DNA from 2 places in the Brevibacillus sp. FSL K6-2834 genome. Region 2 is predicted to be linked to the other one. Evidence: a T-box and tRNA genes for the amino acid it is inferred to sense, from the RefSeq annotation. Region 2 holds a T-box; the other holds one or more tRNA genes.
The links. A T-box is a leader RNA that pairs with one kind of tRNA and senses whether it is charged. The one in region 2 lies ahead of argS (arginine--tRNA ligase), so its partner is inferred to be a tRNA-Arg.
Positions count from the first base shown of each region.

Region 1: it has a tRNA-Arg gene. The T-box ahead of argS (arginine--tRNA ligase) is inferred to sense a tRNA for this amino acid. The anticodon was not compared.

Region 1 is NZ_CP151945.1:823,142-826,553, reverse strand. Features, by position in the region: gene NST96_RS04335 (DUF58 domain-containing protein) at 1-704, opposite strand, end outside; gene NST96_RS04330 (MoxR family ATPase) at 719-1,672, opposite strand; tRNA gene NST96_RS04325 (tRNA-Arg) at 1,939-2,015, opposite strand; tRNA gene NST96_RS04320 (tRNA-Gly) at 2,020-2,095, opposite strand; gene NST96_RS04315 (hypothetical protein) at 2,450-2,758, opposite strand; gene NST96_RS04310 (YolD-like family protein) at 2,772-3,113, opposite strand; gene NST96_RS04305 (hypothetical protein) at 3,098-3,340, opposite strand; gene NST96_RS04300 (WYL domain-containing protein) at 3,330-3,412, opposite strand, start outside.
Region 2 is NZ_CP151945.1:2,258,988-2,262,399, reverse strand. Features, by position in the region: gene NST96_RS11150 (YjcZ family sporulation protein) at 1-67, shown strand, start outside; gene NST96_RS11145 (AraC family transcriptional regulator) at 235-1,095, shown strand; gene NST96_RS11140 (hypothetical protein) at 1,186-1,665, shown strand; T-box leader at 1,708-1,956, shown strand; gene argS (arginine--tRNA ligase) at 2,014-3,412, shown strand, end outside.

The DNA of each region.
Region 1 (3,412 bases), 1.4 Mb from region 2:
ACCTGGTTCATCGCCTGGTGTTCAAATTCTTTTGTCTTGAGACCGGTCCCGCGTGCCGATGCGCGCCAATGAATTTGGCTCAGTCTGTCTCCACGGTGATATTCACGGACACCTCGCACTGCCGCTACGTCATCAGAACGGCGATGAGCGACGTGTACAGTCCCGCTAAAGCTCCCGTCACCCAGTGCCCAATGCGTCATTTCCCGATACGACGGGTATACGAGGAAATCATTGAAGACCGGGACCGTCTTTTTCCGTTCAACAAATCCAAAAAAGTCTCCCCCGCCCACCACACATTCGGTCATGCAATAATAACCCCGCGGCAGGCCGGGTATGACGTATTTAAACTCTATTTCTCTTTTAAACCAAGGAAAGACTAATTGCCGATGCGGCTCAAATACACCTGCCAGCCGGTCTGGCAACGGTTCTATCACTACGTTCCAGCCCAAAGGAAACCAGAAACGGCGGCGCAAACGCACCGTTACAACGACGTCTTCGCCTTCCTGAAGGCGGTTTCGGTCGATTTCCCTGACGACCTCTAGCGAGCGGAACATCATGAAAAACACGCACAATTCATAAGCCAGAAACACCAGGCTGCTGTAAAACAAAAACCAACTGGCAAACCCGCCCTGGAACATGGCAAATACAAACGTAATGAGGACAAGTGCAGCGGTTTTGATCTTCCCATAGCGTTGTTGTTTCATGCACGTTCACCGCCTCAGCTAACCGGAACACGCGTTTCCGATAGAATCGCCGATAGGATCCGGTCGATCGTAGCTCCCTCCAGCCGAGCCTCCGGTTTCAAAATAATCCGATGAGCAAATGTCACCGGCACCAGTTCTTTGATGTCATCCGGAATCACATAATCTCGCCCACGCACGAAAGCCAACGCCTGGACCGCACGGAAAAGGGCAAGTGACCCGCGTGGGCTGACGCCCAGGTACACCTGATGGTGTTCTCTCGTCCGCATGCACAAGCGTACCAAGTACTCCTGAACGCCTTCAGACACTCGGACAGTGGCGACCTGCTTTTGGATTTGAGACAGCTCTTCTGTTGTAACGACGGGCTCCAGGCTGTCGAGCGGGTTTTCCCCGGAGAACCTGTTTAACATCCGCACCTCTTCCTCCAAGGTCGGATAGCCAAGACGCAGCTGCATCAAAAAGCGGTCTAACTGCGCTTCCGGCAAAGGAAACGTACCCTCGTACTCCAAAGGGTTTTGGGTTGCCATTACAAAAAACGGGCTGTTTAATCGGTAGGTATTGCCGTCAACGGTAACGGAACGCTCCTCCATTGCCTCAAGCAGCGATGACTGTGTCTTTGGAGAGGTACGGTTGATCTCGTCAGCCAAAATGACATTGGCAAAGATCGGTCCGGGACGGAACTCGAATTCCATCGTTTTTTGATTGAAAATCGCTACGCCTGTTACATCTGTCGGCAGCAGGTCGGGAGTAAACTGGATTCGTTTAAATTCGCCGCCAATCGATCTCGCCAAAGACCGAACCAGCATGGTTTTACCGACTCCAGGGACATCTTCCAGCAAAACATGGCCATTTGCCAATATGGCTGCCACGCATAGTTCAATAATGGAGCGCTTTCCAATCAGTACTTTTTCAATATTAGCAATCAACTTTTCCACAGAGGGATGTGGATGATCGAGTTTAATCGAGTTCATGGATGACAACTCCTGTTCCAACGTATTCTACCTTTTCGGCAATCACGTGTAATAAGGGCCTTTTCATCAAATAGGAACGGCCGATGGTCGACTCTCTCTTCATTTTATCTGATACCTTCATCCAGTGGAGAGGAAACCTATTCCTAAAGTAAGATAATGCGCTTGAAGTTACAAGGAAAAAATCGTTAATATTTGTAAAATTGTGAAATGAACTATGAAAAAAAGGGTAGGATGCATTCCTACCCTGTTGTCGTAATCTACACATATGGCGTGCCCTGAGAGATTCGAACTCCCGACCTTTTGATTCGTAGTCAAACGCTCTATCCAGCTGAGCTAAGGGCACAAAATGGAGCGGACGACGGGGCTCGAACCCGCGACCTTCGCCTTGGCAAGGCGACGCTCTACCAATTGAGCTACGTCCGCATAATCGTGATTACATATAAAACGTATAAACAGTCTCAAGGTCACTATGGTGCGGGTGAAGGGACTTGAACCCCCACGGTCTCCCGCCAGAACCTAAATCTGGTCGAGGCCATCTGACAGATAAGAGTGTATCATGTCGAATGCTGATGGGTCAAGGGTTTTGTGCAAACTGTTTATGGTAAGGAAGGGCAAAAAATGAAACCTACTGTTCGATTTGGTCCCCAATTCGTCCCCGCGTCCCCAAGTGTCCGTCGGATTTCTTCTATATTAAATATGCATACAGCGGATTATTTGGATCGATATTGACAGCAAAGACCCGTCTCCGATTTAATGCAGTGACGGGTCTACAGCTTCTTATTTGTTGAGCCACTCCATATACGAAATCATCTGTCCGGGTTCAAGCCTTGATTCTTTGGTGTAAATTTTATCTGGGGGCCCTATCTGAGATGTCAAAAATACGAGTAAGTTGTCGAACTGTTGGTAATCACCGTTACCAACCGAAATTTTCAATATTTTTCGGTTGTAAGTAACAACGTACGTGGTCCCAGTACTCTCATCTACAAATTGTGCTATCGCTTCTGGTTTTTTAAAAACAACAATAATGGCTCCCATGATCCTACTTCTTACATCCATTGAATCTAATGAGGTAAGTACATTTGACACGTTGCTCTCCCCTTTATGGAATTACGTCAATGATTGCATCCATCTGAATCCACCGGCTCTCCTCATCGTTCACCAGTTTAACCCGCCGGCTGTTTTGATCCATCCACTTGATCACGCCCCACATGCTGTAGGTTTTGCCCAAGTCCTCTTTGACTGGCTGCCACCACGTGATGGTAATCGCGTAATCCTCGCGGGCGGAATCCCTTATGAGATACTGGAAACTCGCCAGCTCATCTTCCTCGAGTACTGGCATCTTTTCCAGCTTCTGTTCTTCCCGGTGCTGCAGGTACAGCTCGCGCTGCTCTGGCAGCACAAATCGGGATGCTGCAAACATATTGTCTATTTTGCTCGCCATGGATGATGGACTCCCCTTTCCCATGCTTCCAGCAGTTCGATTTTATCTGGCTGCATGCGGTCCCAATTGATATATTCTTCCCGCTTCAGGACTTCTAGCACCTCCATGATTCCGCCCCGGGATCTCCCGGTTTTGATGCACAGTTCATCTACCGTTGGTGTCCGGCGACGGCCGGCAGAATAGTTTGCAATTACCCGGAGTATCTTTCGCTCGATATCAGACAGCATGTCTGATCACCGCCGACTGGACAGCGAGGATTCTGTCGATAATAAACACTCGCGGCGCTTTTCGAGTGTAAC
Region 2 (3,412 bases):
CAGCTTCGCCCTAGTGCTCGTTCTGTTTATCCTGCTGGTCATCGTAGGGTGCAATAACGACTGCTAAGCAGCTGCTTGAAAAAGGGGCCTGGAATCCAGGCTTCTTTTTTCTTGTCCAACAGGTGCACTTTGAAGAAATCAAGCAATCACTTGCCAAATCGGCACAGATTATCAAAAAACATCGTCTTCCCGGCTGTACAATAGGAGTAGCACATCTGGGAAATGGAGGCAGGTATGGATCACTACGAGCGGATTCAATGCGCAATCGAATTTATCGAAAAGCATCTTCAAGAGGAGGTGAATATCGCGGATATTGCCGCGGAAGCCTGTTTTTCCGCCTTTCATTTTCAACGGCTGTTTCAAGCGATCTCCGGTTTTTCGGTTCACGAGTACATACGAAAAAGAAGGCTGAGCGAGGCCGCCGTTTTGTTGAAACAGACGCAAACAAGCATCCTTGATCTGGCTATCGCCTGCCAGTACGGCTCCCAGGAGGCGTTTACCCGTGCTTTTGAAGCTACTTTCGGCATCACCCCGGCCAAGTTCCGAAAGGCGAACATACCTATTTCCCTGCAAAAGAAGCTGGATTTTTTGGATGATCAAAAACGAGCAAAGGGAGAAATAAGCATGAACAAACCAAACATTGTGCAATTAAACAGCATTGCCATCGTCGGGTACGCCTACAAGACAAATCTGAACAACGAAAGCTACTTTGAGGACATTCCCCGCTTCTATGCCGATTTCGGAAGGAATGGACACTATATGCGGATTCCCAACAAAGCCGCCCCTGACATGGCATACGGCATTTCGTGCGATTTCCAGGATAACGGCGACTTTACGTTCATCGTCGGCGAAGAGGTAAAAAACCTGGATGGCGAGCTGGAGGATGGCTTTGTCCACTGTCTGCTTCCGGCAGGGAAATACGCCGAATTCAGGGTGATCGACTCTGTCCAAAATACAAGAACCTATATTTACGGCACCTGGCTTCCGAATTCCAACTACGAGCGAAGAGAAGGACCTGATTTTGAAATAACCGATGTCCGCCAGTCCGTGTACCCGGATCAAATGAAAATAAAAATTTACATACCGATCGACTAGTGTTCCAGTCCGCCCGCTGTCCCCGCTCATTGTCAATCCATGCCCCTTTTGCTATGATGAGGTCGAAGCCAAGCAAAGGAGCGAAACGCTTTGGATCCACTACACCCTTGTGACAAGCACGAATTCCTATCGCGTATCGAAACGGTAAAAGAACTGGAACAAACCGACTTCGAGACATATTCTGTCGTGAAAGACAGCGAAAATGGCCAACACTATCTCCGGTATTCCTTTACACATATCAATCTGTCCGAAGGGGGCAGGCGCGACGAATTCGACCACTTCCTGCCGCTTGAATCGGACGATGTTCTCGCGATTCTGTTCGGAGAGCAGGCTTATCAGTTTCCGGACAACTGGAAAACCGCCTATCTTCGCAGCGGCACGGATGAGCGGCTGATGCCATTCGACCCGAGTGAAAATCACGATCTGGAAAAGGACGCGGAGGCGGAGTTGGCTCTGCTCGAGAAGCTGCAGCAGTTCAAGCAGCAATGGAATGCTGCCGAAGACAAAGAATCGCTGACCCGCGACCTGTTTCGCGATCTCGATGCGATCATAAAAAAAGCGGATGATTGAGTTGCGAAAGCCGCATCCTTTTCGCTATAATGGATGAATCATAAAGGATCGATGATGAGGAAAGTACTCCGTCAAAATGCCCAAGCGAGCCGGGGATGGTGTAAGCCCGGTGCAGGATGGCGGCAGGAATCGCACCTCGGAGATGCTGTCTGATTGCCCGGTTTATCTCTGGAGCAAGTAAGGCAGCCGGGTCTGCCCGTTATCGCAGAACAAAGCGGCTGTGCTGCCCGAAATGTAAAGGCTGCATGGCAAAAAGAGTGGCACCGCGGGAGAATACCTCTCGTCTCTTGATCAATCAGAGACGCAGAGGTTTTTTTATTTTTCATGATGAAGGGAGTTTGCATCGCTATGAGTTACAAGCATCAAGTGGCTGAGATGATTTCTGCAGCCCTTTCCAAGCAAGGCGTAGATACGCTGGGGGCCGAGCAAGTGCGCAACATGCTGGAGACGCCTCCGAATCCGGCCATGGGCGATATCGCCTTCCCTTGCTTTCAACTGGCAAAGGCACTTCGCAAAGCGCCTCCTGTGATTGCAGCCGAGCTTGCCCCGCTTATCTCGGGTACGCCGGTTCGCGAAGTCCAGGCAGCTGGCCCGTACGTCAATATTTTTCTCGATCAGCAAAGTGTCGCAGCAGAGGTAGTAGGCACCATCCTCTCCGCAGGAGCCGCTTACGGCAGCCGCGACATCGGCAAAGGGCGGAAGGTTCCGATCGATCTTTCTTCTCCCAACATTGCCAAGCCGTTTTCCATGGGGCATCTGCGCTCTACCGTGATCGGAAACGCGATTGCCAACATCATGGAAAAACACGGTTACCAGCCGGTCCGCATCAACCATCTGGGCGACTGGGGCACGCAGTTCGGCAAGCTGATCGTGGCGTATCGCCTGTGGGGCGACGAGGCAAAAGTAAAAGCGGAGCCGATCAAAGAACTGCTCAGCCTCTATGTGCGCTTCCACGAAGAAGCGGAGAACGATCCGTCTTTGGAGGATCAAGGGCGCGAGTGGTTTAAAAAGCTGGAGGACGGAGACGCAGAAGCGCTCCACCTGTGGCAGTGGTTCCGCGATGAATCTCTGAAGGAGTTCATGAAGATTTACGATCTGATGAACGTTTCCTTTGACTCGACACACGGCGAAGCATTTTACAACGACAAGATGGATCGCGTCGTCGCCATGCTGGAGGAAAAAGGCCTGCTGACGGAATCGGACGGCGCCATGGTCGTGACGCTGGATGAATACGACATGCCGCCAAGCCTGATCAAAAAATCGGACGGCGCCACGCTGTACGCGACGCGTGACCTTGCTGCTGCCCTCTACCGCCATGAAACCTACGACTTCGCCAAAGCGCTCTATGTCGTCGGAAACGAGCAACGCCTTCACTTCCAACAGCTCTACAAGGTACTGGAGAAAATGGGCTTTGAGTGGGCAAAGGAAATGCATCACATTCCGTTTGGTATGATGCTGAAGGACGGCAAGAAAATGTCCACGCGCAAGGGCAAGGTCGTCCTGCTGGAAGAAGTGCTGTCCCAGGCGATCGAAGACGTCAAGAAAGTGATCGAGGAAAAGAATCCTGGTCTCGCCAACAAGGAAGAAGTCGCCCGCCAGGTTGGCGTCGGGGCCGTCATCTTCCACGACTTGAAAAACTATCGTCTCAATGACATCAATTTCTCCTGGGAAGAGATGCTCACCTTTGAAGGCGAAACCGGTCCTTACGTCCAATACACGCACGCACGTGCTTGCTCCCTGCTGAGAA